2 regions of the Dankookia sp. P2 genome follow, and region 2 is predicted to be linked to the other one. Evidence: predicted binding sites of a transcription regulator. Region 2 holds the regulator's gene; the other holds the start of a gene.

Region 1 (9,684 bases), 1.3 Mb from region 2:
GCCGCTGACCGGGCGGAAGCGCAGTTTCACCTCGACATCCCGCGCGACCGGCGCGGGATAGATGCAGAGCGGGTAGCGATCGGCGAACCGCAGCCGCGTCGCCTCGGTCGCGCCGCCCTCGGCGCGCTCCCAGCACGCGGGCGGCTTGCCGCCAGCGGTGACGGCGGCTTCACATTGCGCATGTGTGAAGCCAGACAGCGGCAGGGTGGCGAGCCCGGCCGCGAGCCACCTAGCCACGCTTCACCGCGGTGCGGTCGAGCGCGGCGCGCAGGCCGGTGGCGACCGCCTCGACCGGGCCGACGGCCCAGAAATGCATGTAGAACAGCCGCGGCTCCTCCCGCAGGGTGTGGTTGTGCAGCGCCGTGACCTCGATGCTGTGCTCCGCCAGCGCCCGCTGCACCGGCTCGACCTCATCCGCCAACAGCACCAGGTCGCCAGCGGCGGCGACGCGCCCGGCCTCCAGCGGCTCGACATTGATCGCCATGCCGGTGCCGAGGCTTGCCGGCGTCGGCATCCCCGCTTCCAGTATGCGCTCCGGTCGCGGCAGCACGGCCTGCCAGACGCCGCCATTCACCTTGCCGGCGGTGCCGATGATCCGGTCGAGCGGCGCGAGGTCGAAGTCGGGCGCCGCCGCGGCCGGGCCCGGCGGGCCGAGCGGCGTGGCGCTTGCCTCCAGCGCCGTCCGCAGCGCGCGGGCCAACGCCACCGCCTCGCCATGGCCATGCACGTGCAGGTACATCGTTGCCGGCGCCGCGCGCAGCAGGTGGTTGTGCAGGGCCGTCGCCGCGAGGCCGCCGGCATGCAGCCGGCGCAGCACCGGGTTCACCTCCGGCTGCGTCAGCACCAGGTCGCCCATCACCTCGGTCACGCCGCCATGCTCGACGAAGGCTAGCCAGCTGCCCAGGGCCAGCGCCGGCCGCACCGCGAAGCCGTCGACCTGCACCACGAGGTCGCTGCGCGGGAAGCCGAAGCGGCGCACGCCGTCCGGCTGCAGCGCGGCGGGCCGGCCGAGCGCCGCTTCCACGCCCTTCCAGTCGGGCTCGGCCATGGCGGATGCGAGGGGCACGAGCGCCGCCAGAAGCACGAATGCTGCCTTGCGCATGTCTATAATCTTCCCTTAGGCCCGGGTCGGGGTCGGCCAGTTGTGGGTCTCCTCCACCGCATCGCGGCACCAGCGGAAGAAGGCGTCGTAGAGCCCCATCTCGGCGTCGAGCTGCGCCAAGTCGTCCCGGTACATGCGCGATAGGCCGAGCGAGGCCGCCAGCAGCCCGGCCGCCTGCGGCGCGAGGTCGAGCCGCGCGGTGTCCGCGGCGCGCACGATCAGCGCCAGCCGCTGCAGCGGCTCCGTTGCCACGCCCCATTCCTCCAGCATGACGTCGAAGGTGCAGAGCGGGCCGCGGTGGCTCCAGGCCACGCCCTCGATGTCGAAGGGCGTGGCGCCGAAGCGGTCAGCGACAGCGGCGACCTCGGACGGTGCGACGAACAGGAAGACCGCGGTGGGGTCGACGAAACGGCGGATCAGCCAAGGGCAGGCGATGCGGTCGATCTTCGGCCGCGCCCGCGTCACCCAGACGGTGCGACAGAGCCTGTCGCGCGACGGGATGCGGTCGGCTCGCAGCAGCGGCAGGCCGGCCGCGGCCCAGGCCTCGAAGCCACCCTCCAGCACCTCGGCGCGTGCGCCTGCGTGCCGCAGCCAAGCGGCGGCGCCCTGGCTGAGCTTGATGCCGCGCTGGCAGACGACGACGACATGGCGGCCGATGTAGCCGGGCGCCCAATCGGCAACATCCGCGTGGCTACGGAGGGTGGCGGCCGGCAAAAGTCGTGGATCGGCAGTGCAATCCTCGGCCAGTCGGACGTCAAGGATGCGAGGCGCGTCCGGCGTGCCGATCAGGCGGGCAAGTTGGGGGACTGCAATGGCATCAGGCGCAGGCATGGCGTCCACTCCGAGCAATGGACGCGACACTTGGGCCGAAGCCTCACGGGGCGTTCGCGGGGCCCCACGGGTCGATCCTGCGAATCCGCGCGGGCGGTGTCAAGCCAGACGCCGCGGCGGAACGGGTCCGCTGCGGCCCATCGGCATCAGGCCACGTTGGACGAGCTGCCCTTTGACGGATCGTTCGCCGCCTGCGGCACTGCCATGCCGCCCATCACCTGCTCCGTCTGCGCGCCACTGTCCGGACGTGGTGGCGCCAGCACCGGCTCGCCGCCCAGCGGCTCGGAGATCATCGGCTCGAACTTGCCGTTGCCGTCCAGCGATGCACCCTCGGTCCAACGGCCCATCGGAATCTGCTTGTCGATGCGATGGCCGAAATAAGCGTAGGAGAAGCGGTTCGCCTCCTGCTCCTGCGGGAAGCTGTTCGGGATCGGCAGCTGCTCGGTCTGGCCGCCCAGCTCCTCGATCACCGCCAGCCATTGCTGCTGGTGCATGGTGTCGCGGGCGATCAGGAAGGACAGCATGTCCTTCATGCCCGGATCGTTGGTCATGCCATAGAGCCGCGTCGCCAAGGCCCGGCCGGTCGCCTCGGCGGCGACGTTGGCGTACATGTCGGCGGCGATGTTTCCGCTGGCGTAGACATGGCTGGCGTTGAACGGCACGCCGTTGCAGTTCTCCGGAGTCGCAGCCAGGCCGGTGCTGAGGATGTGCCGCAGGTTCATGCCGCCGAGCACGGCGCCGGCGATGCCGTCATTCGCCACATCCTCCTGCAGCGACAGCGGCGCGCCCTCGAGGTTCAGCGCGACCGCGGTCGACAGCATCTCGATGTGGCCGATCTCCTCGGTGCCGGTGTTGATCAGCATGTCGCGGTACTTCTTCGGGCCGCGGCTGCCCCAGCCCTGGAACAGGTACTGCATCATGACGCGGATCTCGCCCTCAACGCCGCCGATCGCCTGCTGCAGGGCACGGGCGAAGATGGGGTTCGGCGTCTCGACGCGGACGGGGTACTGCAGCTTGCCATCGGTATAGAACATGGATGCTCCCGGAGTTTGCGGACCAGGAGTCAACAGGGAGCGCGGCGCCAGGTTTGGCCGCGATGCGGCAATGACGCCCGCATTTCCCGAAAGCGTGCGGCGGGCATCGCTGCCCGCCGCTGGCGATCAGGTCAGGCAGACTTCTTGCTGCCGCCGCGCCTGTCGTTCGCTGCTTCCGGCGCCTGCATCGACTCAATCGCGGCCGTGTTGATCTCGCGCTCGGCAAGCTGGGTCAGCAGTTCGTCGGTCTTCTTCTCCTCGGCGAGCGTCTGCCCGAGAAGCTCGCCGAGTTCCGTCTGGCCGGCCGACTTTGCCAGCGTGGCCAGCGTGCCGTAGGCGGCGATCTCGTAGTGCTCGACCTTCTGGATCGCAGCCGTCAGCAGCATGTCGTAGACCGGCCCCTTCTCCTGGTCCTCGAGCTCATGTTGCGCCTCCTCAAGGATGCCGCGCATTGCCTCGCAGACCTTGCGGCCGGCCTTGCCGCCCAGCATCTCGAGCGCCTTCTCCAGCCGCTCGACCTGGCCCTCGGTCTCCTCAGCGTGCGTCTGCAGCGCGTCCTTTAGCGATTGCGCACTCGCCTTCTTGCCCAAACGCGACATGCTGCGCAGGCCCTGCTTCTCCGCGCTATAGGCATCGCGGAGCTGCTCGACCATCAGTTTGGTGATCTCGTCCATCTGCCGTTTCCCCGATCGTCGCGGCCGGGATGGCCGCGTCGGGGCGGGAACGGGCTGGGGCGGGGGCGGGTTGCCGCCCGTTCCGGCGCGGCAGCCCAACACTTTTCAGGCGCTGGCAGCGTCCAGCTTCGCCACCGCGTCGGGCGACAGCCTGAGCGATGCCGCCTTCACCAAGTCGTCGATCTGCGCGTCGTTCGTCGCGCTCGCAATCGGCGCGGTGACGACGGGCTTGGCCAGCAGCCAGCCGAGCGCCACCTGGGCCGGCGTCGCCGACATCTCGCGGGCCACCGCATCGAGCGCATCGAGCACCGCATGGCCGCGCGGCGTCAGGTACTTCGCCATGCCGCCGCCGCGCGCGCTCTTCCCGAAATCCGCCGCCGAGCGGTACTTGCCGGAGAGGAAGCCGGAGGCGAGGGCATAGTAGTTGATGACGCCGACGCCCTCACGGTGGCAGAGCGGGCCGAGCTCGGCCTCGAGATCCCTCGCGCTCCATCAGGTTGTATTGCGGCTGCATGGTCTCATAGCGCGGCAGGCCAAGCCTCTTGCTCGTCGCCAGCGCTTCCTCCAACCGCGCCGCGCCGTAGTTGGATGCGCCGATGGCGCGCACCTTGCCGGCCTTGATCAGGTCGGCGAAGGCCGACAGCGTCTCCTCGAGCGGCGTCTCGGGGTCGTCCTTGTGCGCCTGGTAAAGGTCGATGACATCGGTCCGCAGCCGCTTCAGGGATGCATCGACGCTTTCCATGATCCAGCGGCGCGATAGGCCGACGGCGTGCTTCGGGCCGTTCCCGGCGGCATCGCGCGGGCCCATCTGCATCCCGACCTTGGTCAGTATGGTCACCTTCGACCGGGCGCCGCGCGCGGCCAGCCACTCGCCGATGATCGCCTCCGACTCGCCGCCCTGGTTGCCCGGCACCCAGGCGGAATAGACATCCGCGGTGTCGATGCCGGTCAGCCCGACATCGACCAGCCGGTCGAGGATGCGGAAGGACGCCGCCTTGTCCAACGTCCAGCCGAAGACGTTGCCGCCGAAGACGATGGGCGGGACGGCGATCCCGCTGCGCCCCAGGTTGCGGTGCTGCATGACGTTTCTCCTCGTGCTCGGCGGCCAGGATGCCGGCGGCGCGGTCAGCGGTCCAGCAGGCCCGCAGCGCGGAGCGCGCGACGGATGACCCGGCCGGGATCGACCCGCCCGCCGGCCGCCGGCGCCTCCGGCGGTGGCGCCTCGGGGCGCTTCGGCGCCTCGTCCGGCAGCAGCTTCTTCAGCCAGGCCGCGGGAGCCTCCGCGGCCTTTGGCACCGCCGGCGCCACATGCGCGATGCCGTCGCGGCCGACCGCGATGATGCGGTCGAGCCAGCTTGGCTGGGCAGGGGGTTCAGGCTCGACCCGCTCCGGCCGGGGCCGAGGCGCGGCGGCCGGGCGGGGGGCGGCCTCGCCCAGGCCGAAGAAATCGGCGATGGCGGTGGTCGAGGCCACCCCGACATCCAGGATGAAGGGTGCCGCCGCGCCGACAGGCGCCTCGCCATTGGCCGCTTCGGCGCCCGGGGCGATCGGCACGCCATGCCCCATGCCGGCAATCATGTGGTGCTCGATCAGCGGGCTGCCGTCTGCGCCGCGCCAAGCTCGACGCGGTGCGCCCGGCCGAGCGGGGCGCCCGCTTCCGGCAGGCTGTCCAGCCCGTGCAGCGTGCGCCATTGCTTCAGGATTTCCGCCGCATTGGCCGGCCGTACGGTGATGTCCGCATCGCCCTGCCAGATGGCGATGCGGGGCCAGGGACCGCGATGTGGCGAGGCCTCGCGTACCGCCGCTGCCCGCTCGGCGGCAGGGCGTGGCCGGCCGGTCGCCATGGCCTCGAATGCCTCCGGCATCGACTGCGCCGCGCCATGCGGCAGGCCGGCCAGGATGGCGCCCGCGGCGAAGACCTCAGGATAGGTGGCGAGCATGACCGAGGTCATGGCGCCGCCGGCCGAGAGGCCGGTGACGAAGACACGCTGCGGGTCCAGCCGGTGGCGGGTGATCATATGCGCGACCATCTGCCGGATGGAGGCGGCCTCGCCGCGGTCGCGCCGGGTGTCGCCCGGCTCGAACCAGTTGAAGCAGCGATTGGCATTGTTCGCCGTCCGCTGTTCCGGCAGCAGCAGGGCGAAGCCGCGGCGCGCAGCCAGACTGGACCAGCCGGTGCCGTGGTCATAGCCGCCGGCGCCCTGGGTGCAGCCATGCAGGGCGACGACCAGGGGCGCCCCGGTGGACAGCCTTTCGGGGATGAATTCCAGCATGCGCAGCTGGCCCGGATTGCTGCCGAAGCCGCTCACCTCGGTGAGCGCTCCGTCGCCGGGCGGGGCGCCGCCCAGGCTGCCGGTGGTGAAGCCGGTGCCCTGCGCCATGGCCTGGCTGCGGCGGACGAGATCAGCAATGTCGATGCGGCTGGGATTCAAGGCGGTGGTCCTTCCAGGACGCCGCGCGCGGCGGCGCCATGACCAGCGTGAAGCGTGGAGGCAAGTTTCGCTGCATCGCAGCATGTATTATTGTTGCATTGCAGCATGAGCTTCAGATGGGGCGCCAGGAACCACTGCGCCAGGGCGAACGTTAAGTGAACACTGAAATGGCAGAGGAAGCCCGACCTATGGCGAAGCACCCCGCTCCAGCCCAGCATGCCCCTGAGCACGCGCCCGAGAACCCGAAGCGCGATCCGGAGCCCGGGTCGAACACCATCAAGGATCCGGATGACTGGACCACGGGCGACGAGCGGATGACTGGTGCTCAGGCAAGCTACCTAAAGACGCTGAGCGAGGAGGCCGGCGAGGAATTCGACCCCGACCTCAGCAAGGCCGATGCCTCGCGCCGGATCGACGAGTTGCAGGCCAGGACCGGCCGCGGCCGGGATCACTGAGCGCATGAAGGCCGGGCCGCGTCCGGATCACCGGCGCGGCCCGCGCGGTGGCTACTTCAGCGGGAAGCCCAGCGCGTTCAAGGCGGCGGCCAACCGGTCGCGCCCGCGCAGCGCCTTGATGGTGCCGATGCGGGCAATGACTCGGGCGGTCCAGGTATCCGCCGCCATCTCGTTGCGCTGGGAGAAACCGCTCATTTCGGCATCGTAGGCGGCACGCGCTGCGGTCTCGCCCGAGGCATCGTAGCGACCTCGATGCAGGGTGACGGCTTGCGGGAGGCGCGGCTTCACCTCGCCTTCCGACCCGTGCTTTGCATAGCCGACGCACAGCCCGAACACGCCGGCGGCTCCCGGTGGCAGGCCAAGCGTGTCCGCCACCCGCTGCGGATCATTGCGAAGCGCCCCGATATAGACGGTGGACAGGCCCGGACTTCTCGGCCGCCACCACGGCGTTCTGCGCCGCCAGAGCGGCATCGATCGCTGCCACTAGGAAGGTCTCCAAGTAAGGCATGCCGGCCAGCAGCCTACCCTCCTCGATTCCCAACCGGTCGTTGCGGCCGACATCGGCGAGGAAGACCAGGAAAAGCGGGCACTCCAGGATGTGCTTCTGACCGCCGGCGATCTCTGCCATCACTGCCCGCGCCGCCGGATCCTCCACCGAGACGACCGACCAGGTCTGCAGGTTGGAGGAGGTGGCGGCGGATTGTGCGGCCGCCACCAGCGTCTCCAGGGTGCCGGGTGGCAGGGCGTCCGGCCGGTAGCCGCGTACCGAGCGGTGGTCCAGCATTCCCGCGATGGTAGAATTCCACGGGCCGGCCATCGGCACGGCGGCGCCATAGCGCGCCGCGAGCGCCGCCTGCTGGGTGGTGGTAGGGGCATGCTGTCCATGCAACCAATCCTCGCTTTCCGGCGAGGCTAACGGCAACGCCGCCGGTGGCAAGCCTCGGCGGCGCCACCAGCGGCGGAAGGGGGCCGATTCAGGGAAGCATCTCCAGCATGGTGATCGCCGGCACGGTGGGGGCGAAGTCCCGCAGCGCTGCCTGGATGCGCGGCACGTCGTCGCCGGTCACCGCATAGAGCGTGATGCCAGAATTGGTCTCCCCGGCGCCGATCCGCCGTGCCGCCAGCCGCGCCACCGGGTGCCAGGCCGGCGGTTCCACCGTACCGCCGCCGTCATACAGCAGGGCCAGACCGATGCCGCGCCGCGCAGCCTCGGCCTCCGCCTGGGCGATCTGCACCGCCTCGGGGATTGCCACGGAAGGGGGCGGCATCGGCGCCACGACATTGGGGTTGCGCCAATTGATCCGCCCCCAGCGCGTGACCATAACCGGCCCGCGCCAGTATTCCGTGACGAAGCGGGCCATCTGGTCGTCGGTCGCGTGCAGCGCCTGGGCCGACTTCACCGCATCGATGCTCCGCAGTGCGTAGCCGGCGCCGCCGAGCAGGAAGGAGGCGCAGACCGCGGCACAGGTCCAAGCCCCCATGCGGCCGAATAGCGTCGCCGCCGGACGGTCGAAAACCACCAGCATGGCGCCGAGGCCGAGCACGACGACGTAGACTTCGTAGCGCGAGATTGAGACCAGGCTGCCGGCCAGAACATGTGCAAGGCCGGCACAGGCAAACAGCATCGCCGCAGCGATCCTGGCGCGGTCGCGCCCATCGAAACCGGCCAGCGGGCTGGTCCAGCGGAAGGTGGCATTGCGCGGGCCAAGCCCGACCACGGTCCCCCAGGCGGTCACCAGCAGGCCGAGCAGGATATGCGCGCCGCCATGGCTCAGCAGGTTGACCCGCAGATTGGTGTAGAGGATCCAGATGAAGCCGGCCGGGCAACCGCCGCCAATCGGTGTGCGCGCCGGTGCCCGCGACCATCGAACGGTCGAGCACCGATTGCGGCAGCGCCGGCAGGCCCAGCGCATGCATGGTGGCGAAGAAGCCGCCCAGCACCAGCAGGCTGAGGCCGATGGTCACCGCCCCCAGCCGCCAGCGGCCAAGGGCCAGCATGACCAGCACGCAGCCCAGGGTGATGGACCCGGTCTCGAAGCGCAGCAGCGGCAGCAGGACCAGGGCGGCGATCCACCAGGCCTCCGCCCGGCCGCGATGGCAGAACCGCACGAGGCCGAGCAGGGCGGCCAGGCTGAAGGTGACCTGCGGCGCATGTTCCAGGCCACCCATGGCGAGACCGACCAGGTTGAGGCCGAGCGACATGGCCGCCGCCATCAGCGCGAGGTAGGCCGGCGCCACCGCCCGCAGCCGGATCCCGCATTCGGTGGCGATCAGGCAGAGCAGCACCGCCGAGCCGGCATTGGCCGCAAGGCAGAAGATCAGGCTGGTCGCCGCGCCGAAGGGCAGGGGGGTCAGCAGCGCGAGCAGGAAGGGGTAGAGGATCGAGGAACTCGGCGAGGCCGGCTCACCCGGGTTGAGGCCGTAGTCCCCTGCCGGATCTGGTCGGCCATCGCCATGTGGATGTAGGGCCCGTCCATCCCGTAGGGAGAACTCGCCGCCATTGCCGATAATCACCATCAAGACGGCAACCAGGCTGGGCAGGGTAACTCCCAGCATGACGGCCAGAAGCGGCCCGATCCCTGTGCGGGGCGCAGCAGCGGACCAGGGGACGGCACTGGGAGTACGGGGGCAAGGGAGGGCTCCGGCCTGCTATTGCGCACGGGCAGGGCACAGGAGGGCCCACCCGGTGCAGGCCATGCCGGCCTGCCACGCTCCCCTAGTGCCGCGAGCCGTCGTAAATTTCCTCTCACGTTCCTAAGCGCCTTGGCGCCACGGCAACAATGTGACCTTCGAGACACTGGGGCCAGAACGGTTCGAGCCGGGGATTCAGGCGGGCATTGCGCCTCAGATCAGGCCGAGCCGGCGCCCCAGGTCACGGTAGAAGGTGACCTGGCCGCGTATATAGGCGCGCGTTTCGTCCGGCGTGAGCAGGCGAGGAATCCCCCGGCGCCGCGAACGGCTTCCGGCCAGGCCTGGTCGTTCCGCAGTGCGGCCAGCGCGGTGACCCAGCTCCGCTGCGCCTCTTCCTCGAGAGCCGGGGGAGCGAACAGTGCGCTCCAGCCCGTGACGCCGGTCAGGCCAGCACCTCCGCCTCCCGTGCCGTGGCGATGGCGGGGAGGATCCTCAGCCGCTCATTGGTTCCGATCACCAGGCCGC
Region 2 (9,684 bases):
TGGCCTGCATCCGGGCATGCAGCACCGGCAGGCGGACCGGGTGGAAGAGGACGTCGTCGGCCCCGGCATGCAGCGCGGCCTCTTCCTCCTCCGGCGCTGCCGGGCCGGTGCAGGACAGGATCACCGGCAGGGTCATGCCGCGGCGACGCAGGTCGCGCAGAGCCGGCAGGGCATTTCGCAGCGGCTGACCGACCCGCAGAAGCACCAGGTCGTACGGACCGCTGAGGGCAACGATGGAGGGCAGTTCGCCGATGCTCTCGGCCGGGTCGCACAGGACGCCGAACTCGGCCAGGGCGGCTTCGAGGTCGGCGGTGGAACCCATATCGGCGGCGACTGCAATGCGCATGTGATCTCCGAAAGCTACAACGCTTTGTTAGGTCACATGATAGTGTGCGCCACTTAGAGTACAATCATAAAGTACACATGCCTCGTTCATGATTGCCTTGCGTAACGCATCCGCCACCGGCCTGCGCAGCGTAACGCCAGACGGGGCCGCGGCGAAACAGCCAGCAGGAGGGCGGCCGTGCCTGACGACGGCCCCACCCGGCCCCTTTTCCGACAAGCGCTACGGAGACCTGCGATGCTGATCCGGATTCCACGCGGCTGGGAAATCCCCGACCGGGACGCCACCGCCGAGGCCCTGGTCTTCGGCCGCCGCGCTGCCCTGAAGGCCGCCGCCGGCCTCGGCGCCGGCAGCATCGCCCTGCCGGCCTTCGCCCAGGATGCGCCGCCCGCCCGCAACCCGCGCTACCTGGCGGGCCGGGAGATCACCGCGGAGAAGGACGCGACGACCTACAACAACTATTACGAGTTCGGTACCGACAAGGGCATCCACCGTGCGGCCCAGAAGCTGCCGCAGCGACCCTGGACGGTGAAGGTCGACGGGCTGGTCGACAACCCGCGTGGATTCGACATCGAGGAATTGCTGAAGACCATGCCGATGGAGGAGCGGGTCTACCGGCTGCGCTGCGTCGAGGCCTGGTCGATGGTGGTCCCCTGGACTGGCTTCCCCATTGCGGCGCTACTCAAGGCGGTTGGCCCCAAGTCGGAGGCGAAATACGTCCGCTTTGAAACCGCGGCGCTGCCCGCCGCCATGCCCGGGCTGCGGCAGTCCTGGTATCCGTGGCCTTATATCGAAGCCTGCACGGTCGACGAGGCGGCGAACGATCTCTCTTTCCTGGTCACCGGCGCCTATGGCAAGCCACTGCCGCCGCAGAATGGCGGCCCGGTCCGCTTCCACCAGCCCTGGAAATACGGCTTCAAGGCCGGCAAGTCGCTGGTGCGGATCAGCCTGGTAGCACAGCGGCCGAAGACCTTCTGGGAGGCGATCCAAGCCTCTGAGTATGGCTTCTGGGCCAATGTGAATCCGGAGGTCTCCCACCCACGCTGGAGTCAGGCGAGCGAGCGGGTGCTGGGGTCGGGCGAGCGCATTCCGACCCAACTCTTCAACGGATATGGCGAGTTCGTCGCCGGCCTCTACACCAACCTGCAGAAGGAGCGGCTTTGGGCCTGAGCCGTGGCGGTGGCGGGGGCTATTCCCCCGTCGCCGCCAGGATGCGATCCATCGCCTCGGTCCGGCCCAGTGCCCAGAGCACTGCATCGATCGGCGGGCTCTGTGTGCTCCCGGACAGTGCTATGCGCAGCGGCTGGGCGACTTGGCCGAGCTTGACGCCTTTCACCTCGGCGTAGTCGCGCAGCCAGCTTTCAAGGTCGGCACGCTCCCAGGGAGCGTCGGTCAGGAACTGCGCCAAGTCGGCCAGCCGAGCCTTGGCCTCCGGCGTCAGCAGGGCCGCAGCCTTGGCATCCATAGGCGGCGGGCCCTCGACCGCGGCGAAGGCAGCGAAGCTGGCAAGCTCCTCCAGCGTCTTCGCGCGTTCCTTCAGCACCGGCATCAGCGCCCGCACGCGGTCACCGCCTGAAGTGCCGAAATCGACCTTATGCTTCGCCAGCCGGGCCAGCACCTCGGCGGTCAGCCGGTCGTCGTCGGCGGCGCGCAGGTAGATGCCGTTCAGATGCGTCAGCTTGACGTAATCCATGCGCGAGGCCGCGCGGCCGACGCCGCCCAGGTCGAACAGCGCGATCGCCCGGTCGCGCGGAATGTGTTCCTCATCCCCATGGCCCCAGCCGAGCCGGAGCAGGTAGTTGCAGACCGCCTCGGGTAGGAAGCCCTGCTCGCGAAACTCGAGCGCGCCGACCGCGCCGTGCCGCTTCGAAAGTTTGGCGCCATCCGCCCCGTGGATCAGCGGAATATGCGCGGATTTCGGCCGTTGCCAGCCCATGGCGTCATAGACCATGCACTGGCGGAAGGTGTTGGTCAGGTGGTCGTCGCCGCGGATGACATGGGTGATCCGCATGTCGTGGTCGTCTACCACGACCGCATGCAGATAGGTCGGCGTGCCGTCCGAGCGCAGGATGATCATGTCGTCGAGCTCGGTATTGGCGACGCGCACCTCGCCCTGCACCAGGTCGGCGACCAGCGTCTCCCCGCCCTTCGGGGCCTTGATGCGGATGGCCGGCGCGACGCTCGGCGCGTCCTTTGGATCGAGCGCGATCCAGCGGGTGCCGTCATACTTGAAGGGACGCTTGGCCGCCTCGGCCGCTGCGCGCATCGCCGTCAGTTCCTCCGGCGTGTCATAGGCCAAGTAGGCTTGGCCCTTCGCCAGCAGCTCGCGCGCCACGGCCGCGTGGCGGGCCTCGTTCGCGGTTTGGAAGACCGGCGGCTCGTCCGGGCTCAGCCGTAGCCAGTCGAGGCTGTCGAGGATCTGCTGCACCGCCTCCTGCGTGCTGCGCTGGCGGTCGGTATCCTCGACCCGCAGCAGGTACTGGCCGCCGTGGTGGCGCGCGAAGAGATAGTTGAAGAGCGCGGTGCGCGCCCCGCCGATATGCAGGTAGCCGGTCGGGGAGGGCGCGAAGCGGGTACGGACGGACATGGTGCGGTTCCCAGGGCTGCGCCGCGCCGCGGCGCCATGCGGGCAGGCTCAGTAGTCCAGAACCTGCTGTTCGGGAAATCGTCTCGTGCCGCCCTCGTACTTCGAGCTTCTTTGTATCGATCACGTTTCGTCGATCAAATGGGGTATGCGGCCTCTTATATGCAGTTAAGGGTTGAGAAGCCCGAGTCGCTGCCCGTATGCGACTCCGGTGTCAATTCCATCGCACGCTCTGGCGCGGAATGGGTCGGCCGGCAGTCCTCCGCCCTGGCCGGTTCATTCAGCCTGCTGGCGGCGGAACGTGGCCGGCTGGCGCCCTGGTTGGCGGTTGCCCTTGGCACCGGCATCCTGCTGTATTTCGCCCTGCCGGCCGAACCGGCCGCGGCAACGATCTGGCTGGCGCCGCCGCTGCTGGCCCTGGCGATCTGGACCGCGGCGCGCTGGCCACTTGCCGGGTGGGCGGTGGGCCTCGCGGCGGCGGCGGCGCTTGGCTTCGGCATGGCCTCCTGGCAAGCCGGGCGGCAACCACCGATGCCGGACCTGCCGCGCGGCGCCACCCTCATCGAAGCCCGGATCGCCGCGGTCGAGCTGCTGCCCGAGGGACGCCGGCTGACGCTGGAGGCGCCGCGGCTGGACGGTGGCGCGCCGCTCGACCGGCACGTCCGCATCCGCCTGAAGCATGACGACCCTGCCGAGCCGCAGCCGGGTGACCTGATCCGTGTACGCGCGCTTGTCCGGGCCCCGGCGGCGCCCGCCTATCCCGGCGCCTGGGACTTCCAGCGCGCCGCGTGGTTCTCCGGCCTGGCGGGCAGTGGCTTCGCTTTGGGCCGCGCCGAGCTGACGCCAGGCGAGGCGGGGGCGCCGCTGCTGGCCGGACTGCGCGCGAAGATCGAGGCCCGTGTGACCGGCGCCATCCCCGGCGCCGCCGGCGCGGTCGCCGCAGCGCTGCTGACCGGTGGGCAGAGCGCCATCCCGGTGGCTGATCTCAGCGCCATGCGGGACAGCGGCTTGGCGCATCTGCTCGGTGTCTCCGGCCTGCACATCGCGATCGTCATGGGGCTCAGCTTCGGGCTGCTGCGGTGGCTACTGGCGTTGCTTCCGTGGGTGGCGCTGCGGCTGTCGGGGAAGGCGATCGCGGCGCTGGGCGCGCTCACGGTCGGTGGGCTCTACCTGCTGGTGACCGGCTGCGCGGTGCCGATGCAGCGCAGCTTCGCCATGGCGGCGCTGGCGACGCTGGCGCTGCTGACGGGGCGGCGGGCCCTCAGCCTGCGCGCCTGGGCCCTTGCTGCCGCGGCAGTGCTGCTGCTGCAACCGGCGGCGGTGCTCGGCGCCAGCTTCCAGATGAGCTTCGCCGCGGTGCTCGCCCTGATCGCCGGCTGGGACGCGCTGCGGCCGCATCTGCCGAAGCCGGGGCGTGGCGCCTGGCGTCAGCGGCTGGCGCTGGCGGCCTGCGGCGTGCTTGCGACCTCGGTGCTCGCCGGTGCGGCGACGACGCCGTTCGGCCTCCACCATTTCGGCCGGCTGCAGCTTTACGGCGTCGCGGCCAATGCGCTGGCGGTGCCGCTGACCTCGGCGCTGGTGATGCCGGCCGGCATGGCGGCGGCGGCGCTGATGCCCTTCGGGCTGGAGGATCTCGCCCTGGTTCCGATGGGCTGGGGGTAGAGGGCATCCTGGCCATCGCCCGCTGGGTCGCCGACTGGCCGGGCGCGGCGCTGACGGTGCCGCCGATCCCGGCCTGGGGCCTCGGTCTCTGCACCTTTGGTACGCTCTGGCTCTGCCTGTGGCGCGCGCGCTGGCGATTATTAGGTGTGCCGCTGTTGCTGCTCGGCCTGGCGAGTGGCGCTTGGCAGCGGCCGCCGGACATCCTGGTCTCGGCCGATGCGCGGCTGATCGGGCTGCGGGCGGGGCAGGGGCTGGCGGTCCAGAAGCTGGCCGGGGCTTCCGGGCTGACACGAGGAGATTGGTCGCGGCTGTATGGGGCGACCGGGGACACGTTGCTGCCGAAGGCCGGAAGGTTCAGCGCCGAAGGGATCGCCTGCACCACCGGGACCTGCGTGCTGCAGCCGGCGCCGGATGCACCCGCCGCCGTGCTGCTGCGCGGCGCTGCGCCGGCGGAGGCTTGCGCCGCCGCAGCGCTGGTGGTCTCGGCCGAGCCGGTGCGCGGACATTGCGCCGCGCAGGTGGTGGACCGCTTTGCGGTTTGGCGGAACGGCGCGCATGCCATCTGGTTGGAGCCGGGCGGGGTGCGGGTGCTGAGCGATCGTGCCGCGCGCGGCACCCGGCCCTGGGTGCCGTCCGTCCCGGTGCCGCGCGGCACGCCATCCCAGGATCCGCCGGCCACCATCGAGTAGAGACAGCGCAGATGCAGTCAGGATACCGCGCGATGCCAGTGGCATCCGACATCGCCGTGGAGTTGCTGCCGGGCACGGTCGACGTCGCCGCGGGGCTGGAGCCGGCGATCGAGGCCGCCTGGGTGGCGGCGCAGGTGCGGGCCCGCGGGCGGCTGTTCAATGGCCGCGTCTTCTCAGTCACCGGTCTCGCTGCAGGACGCATCGCCGGGCGGCTGGTGGAGTACCGCTTGGCGGTCGCGGCCTATGCCGACCCGGTGCTGGCCGCGGCTCTTGGGGTGAGACCGCTCGCGGTCTGTGGCGTGCTACGGATGCCGGACGGCATCCTGTTCGGCCGTCGCCAGCTTGGCGCGACCTATGAGGCCGGGCTCTGGCAGACGCCGCCCGCCGGCAGTGTCGATGCCGGCGCCGTGCGGGATGGGCAGGTCGATGCAGTCGGGCAGATCCGCACCGAGCTGGCGGAGGAAATCGGGCTCGATTGGTCGCGGGTCGACGACTGCCGCGCCATCACCCTGGTGCAGCACGCGGCGACTGGGGTGCACGACCTGGCTTTCCTGTTGCAAACGCCGGCACGCTTCGCCGAGGTGGCGGCCTGCCATGCCGCGAGCGGCTGTGCCGAGTACACCGAGTTGCGCGCCGTTCCGGAACCGGCGCTGGGCGCCTTCCTGTGCGCCGAGGGCGACCGGATGGTTCCGGCTGCGCCCCTGTTCCTGCGAGCGGCCGGGATCGGCTAGTACTTCCGCAGCAGCCCGATCAACCGGCCCTGCACGCGGACCCGGTCCGGTCCGAAAATCCGGGTTTCGTAGCGCGGATTGGCCGCTTCCAGGGCGATGGAGTTGCCTCGGCGGCGCAGGCGCTTCAGCGTCACCTCGTTCTCGTCGACCAGCGCCACCACGATGGAGCCATTGTCGGCGGTGTCGCCGCGGCGGATGATGACCGTGTCGCCGTCCAGGATGCCGGCTTCCACCATCGAATCGCCGGCAACTTCCAATGCGTAATGCTCCCCGCCGCCGAGTAGGGCGGCCGGCACTTCCACGCTGTTGCCGGAGTCCCGCAGCGCCTCGATCGGCAAGCCCGCGGCAATGCGGCCATAGAGCGGCAGCTGCACCGCCGCCGCTTCGCTTGTCTTCGGCACTCCGGGCAGGTTTGCGGCGAAGTTGCCCCGGATGACGTTCGGCGCGAAAGCCGGGTCGCGGGCTGCGGCCGGGACGGCAGGCTGCGCCGCCTCCGCGGTGCGGCGCGGCGCCATGTTTTCCGGCAGGCGGATCACTTCCAGTGCCCGGGCCCGATGGGCGCGGCGGCGCAGGAAGCCGCGTTCCTCGAGCGCCGTGATCAGGCGGTGGATGCCCGACTTGGACTTCAGCTTCAGCGCCTCCTTCATCTCCTCGAAAGAAGGGGAGAAGCCGGTCTGGCGCAGATGCTTGTCGATGAAGATCAGCAGCTCGTGCTGCTTGCGCGTGAGCACCGTATCGCCTCCGTCCTTGGCCGCGCCCCTCCCGCCACGCGGGAACAAGGGGCAACCGAGTCGGCCTGTTCTACGAAGGTTCTCCGCGTCGGGTCAAACGGTTTTCCACAGGTCGGGCGTTCAAATCCCGAGATCGCCCAAGGGGATGACTTCCACCATCGCCCCGGCGGGCAGGGCCGGGGCACGCGGCGCGCGCAGGATCAGCGCCTCGGCCCGCGAGAGGACCTTCAGCATGGAGCTGTCCTGCAACGGGAAGGGGGTGGCGACGGGCTGGCCGTCCGGCCCCGGCGCGAAGGTCGCCCGCAGATGGTCGAGATCGCCGGTCGTTCTCTGCCAGCGGCGCCCGGCCAGGGCGCGCAGAGTCCGCGGTGGCCCACCCGGCAAGCCGGACAGGCGCTCGATCGCCGGGATCAGGAACTGCACGGCACAGACCATTGCGGAGACGGGATTGCCCGGTAGGCCCAGCACCGGCGTCGCGCCGAGCCGGCCCCAGATCAGCGGCTTCCCCGGCCGCATGGCAATCTGCCAGAAGTCCAGATCGAAACCCTGGGGACCGAGCGCCGCCTGGACCAGGTCGTGGTCGCCGACACTGGCGCCGCCGGTGGTCACCAGCAGGTCGCAGGCACGGGCGGCGGAGGCGGCCTGGGCGATGGCGTCCCGATCGTCGGGCGCGATCGGCAGCACCAGCGGGTCGGCGCCGGTCGCGCGGACCAGCGCGGCCAGGGCGTGCGCATTGCTGCTGACGATGCCGCCGGTCGGGATCGGGTCGCCGGGCAGGGCGATTTCGTCGCCGGTTGCCAGGATGCCGATCCGTGGCGCCCGGTGCACCGCCAGCCAGGCATGGTTGGCGGCGGCGGCCAAGCCGATGTCGCGGGCGGTCAGGCGCTTGCCGGCAGCCAGCAATTCCTCTCCGGCGGCGAAGTCGAGTCCACGGGCGCGGATCCAGCGGCCGGGGCGGACGCTCTCGGTGACCCGCACTTGGTTGCCCGTCGCCTCGGCGTCCTCCTGCAGCAGGATGGCATCGGCGCCGGGGGAACGAAGGCACCGGTGAAGATCCGCACCGCCTGACCCGGGCCGACCTCCCCGGCAAAAGGATGGCCGGCCGGGGCGGCGCCGATGACGTCCAGGCTCGCCCCCACCAGCGCCTCGGCAGCGCGGACGGCATAGCCATCCATCGCCGAGACGTCGGCCGGCGGCTGGGTGACCCGGGACAGCACGGGGCGGGCGAGAATGCGATTCCAGCCGCTGGCAAGCGGCAGCGTCTCGGCCGGGGTGGCGGCAAGGCTGGCCAGGATACGGCTGCGGGCTTCCTCGACCGAGATCATCGCATTTCCTCAGAAGCTATTGCTCCTGCAGCAAATCTCAGCAGGAGAGCTTCATCTCGCATGATCACTCGGCCTCATAGGTGCCGGACTTTCCGCCCGATTTATGCACCAGGCGCACCGCGTCTATCCGCATCCCGCGGTCGATCGCCTTGCACATGTCATAGATCGTCAGCGCCGCGACCGTGACCGCTGTCAGGGCTTCCATCTCGACTCCGGTGCGGCCGCCAACCTTCACCAAAGCCTCGATGTCCACCGCATTCGGCGGGGCCGCGACGAGGTCGACCGTGACTTTCGACAGCATCAATGGGTGACAGAGCGGGATCAGGTCGCTGGTGCGCTTGGCGGCCATGATGCCCGCTAGGCGAGCTACGCCGAGGACGTCTCCCTTGCCGATCTGGCCTTCCTGAATGCGGGCCAGGGTCGCCGGGTCCATCACCACCCGGCCGCGTGCGACGGCGACGCGATCGGTCTCGATCTTGGTCGAGACGTCGACCATCACAGCCCGACCCTGCTCATCGAAATGGGTGAAGCCGGTCAATGGCCTGTGCCCCGGTCCTGAGAGATCGCTAGAGGGCGTGGACGAAGCTCGTGCGCGGCCGCCGTGACATCCTGCTGGCGCATCATGTGCTCGCCGACCAGAATGCAGCGGGCGCCGGCGGCGGCCATGCGGCGCACGTCGTCCGGGGTGCGGATGCCGCTCTCGGCGACCGGGATACGGTCTGCTGGCACCTGCGGGACCAACTGCTCCGAGGTGGCAAGATCTGTCCGCAAGGTCCTGAGATTTCGGTTGTTCACGCCGATCAGCCGGCTGTTCATGCCGAGCGCGCGGTCGAGTTCGCGTTGGTCGTGCACCTCGACCAGCACCGACATGTCGAGGCTGTGGGTCAGGTCCTCAAGCTCCTCGGCCTGCTCGTCGCTGAGCGCCGCCATAATCAGCAGGACGCAGTCGGCGCCCATCGCCCGGGCCTCGTAGACCTGCCAGGGATGAACCATGAAGTCCTTCCGCAGCACCGGCAACGGGCAGGCCGCGCGAGCCAGCTTCAGGTGCTCCACAGAGCCCTGGAAGTAGGGCGTGTCGGTCAGCACCGAAAGGCAGGTGGCGCCGCCCTCGCAATAGGCCTCGGCCAGCTTCGCCGGCTCAAAGGGATCGCGGATCAGCCCGCCGGAGGGCGAGGCGCGCTTGATCTCGGCGATCAGCCCGACCCGGCCCTCCGCCACCGCCTCGCAGAGTGAGCGGACAAAGTCGCGCGGCTTGGGGGCGCCGCGGGCCTGGCGCTCGATCTCCGACATCGGGGTGGCCGCGGCCCGGGTGCGTACCTCCTCGTACTTATCGGCGAGGATGCGGGCGAGGGTGTCGGGCACCTCGAGGTCGGGGGCGATGATGTGAGGGGCGTTCATGGCTCTGCGGCATGGTTGGGAGAGGGGCAGCCCAGGTCGGATACGGTCATGGCGCGGTTGCCTCCTGCAGGCGGGCGAGTACGCCGGAAGCGGCCCCGCTGTCGATGGCCCGGGCCGCGATCGCCGCGCCTGCCCGGAGATCGGCGGCCCGCCCGGCCACCACAAGGGCGGCCGCGGCATTGAGCAGCACGATATCCCGGTAGGCACCGCGGGCGCCCTGC

What was found. Region 2 encodes LexA, which represses DNA repair genes until DNA is damaged. Its sites were predicted from a motif close to TGTTCTANNTANGTTC; they were not measured.
Region 1: ACQ86J_RS31515 (DUF3072 domain-containing protein) is a predicted target of LexA. The motif match lies at 6,220-6,235, and genes of this name have one in related genera.

Annotation. Positions count from the first base shown of each region.
Region 1 covers NZ_CP192581.1:5,296,461-5,306,144, forward strand. The annotation lists gene ACQ86J_RS31470 (hypothetical protein) at 1-237, opposite strand, end outside; gene ACQ86J_RS31475 (DUF1259 domain-containing protein) at 230-1,102, opposite strand; gene ACQ86J_RS31480 (chromate resistance protein ChrB domain-containing protein) at 1,118-1,933, opposite strand; gene ACQ86J_RS31485 (manganese catalase family protein) at 2,080-2,967, opposite strand; gene ACQ86J_RS31490 (ferritin-like domain-containing protein) at 3,099-3,641, opposite strand; gene ACQ86J_RS31495 (aldo/keto reductase) at 3,747-4,070, opposite strand; gene ACQ86J_RS31500 (aldo/keto reductase) at 4,084-4,722, opposite strand; gene ACQ86J_RS31505 (hypothetical protein) at 4,767-5,219, opposite strand; gene ACQ86J_RS31510 (extracellular catalytic domain type 1 short-chain-length polyhydroxyalkanoate depolymerase) at 5,231-6,073, opposite strand; gene ACQ86J_RS31515 (DUF3072 domain-containing protein) at 6,262-6,528, shown strand; gene ACQ86J_RS31520 (hypothetical protein) at 6,580-6,864, opposite strand; gene ACQ86J_RS31525 (nitroreductase family protein) at 6,914-7,417, opposite strand; gene ACQ86J_RS31530 (hypothetical protein) at 7,503-8,441, opposite strand; gene ACQ86J_RS31535 (hypothetical protein) at 8,623-8,994, shown strand; gene ACQ86J_RS31540 (tripartite tricarboxylate transporter substrate-binding protein) at 9,602-9,684, opposite strand, start outside.
Region 2 covers NZ_CP192581.1:249,096-258,779, reverse strand. The annotation lists gene ACQ86J_RS01430 (hypothetical protein) at 1-403, shown strand, start outside; gene msrP (protein-methionine-sulfoxide reductase catalytic subunit MsrP) at 581-1,513, shown strand; gene gltX (glutamate--tRNA ligase) at 1,533-2,930, opposite strand; gene ACQ86J_RS01415 (ComEC/Rec2 family competence protein) at 3,249-4,589, shown strand; gene ACQ86J_RS01410 (hypothetical protein) at 4,646-5,278, shown strand; gene ACQ86J_RS01405 (hypothetical protein) at 5,311-6,009, shown strand; gene lexA (transcriptional repressor LexA) at 6,006-6,740, opposite strand; partial or broken gene ACQ86J_RS01395 (molybdopterin molybdotransferase MoeA) at 6,861-8,065, opposite strand; gene moaC (cyclic pyranopterin monophosphate synthase MoaC) at 8,130-8,561, opposite strand; gene trpC (indole-3-glycerol phosphate synthase TrpC) at 8,600-9,463, opposite strand; partial or broken gene trpD (anthranilate phosphoribosyltransferase) at 9,510-9,684, opposite strand, start outside.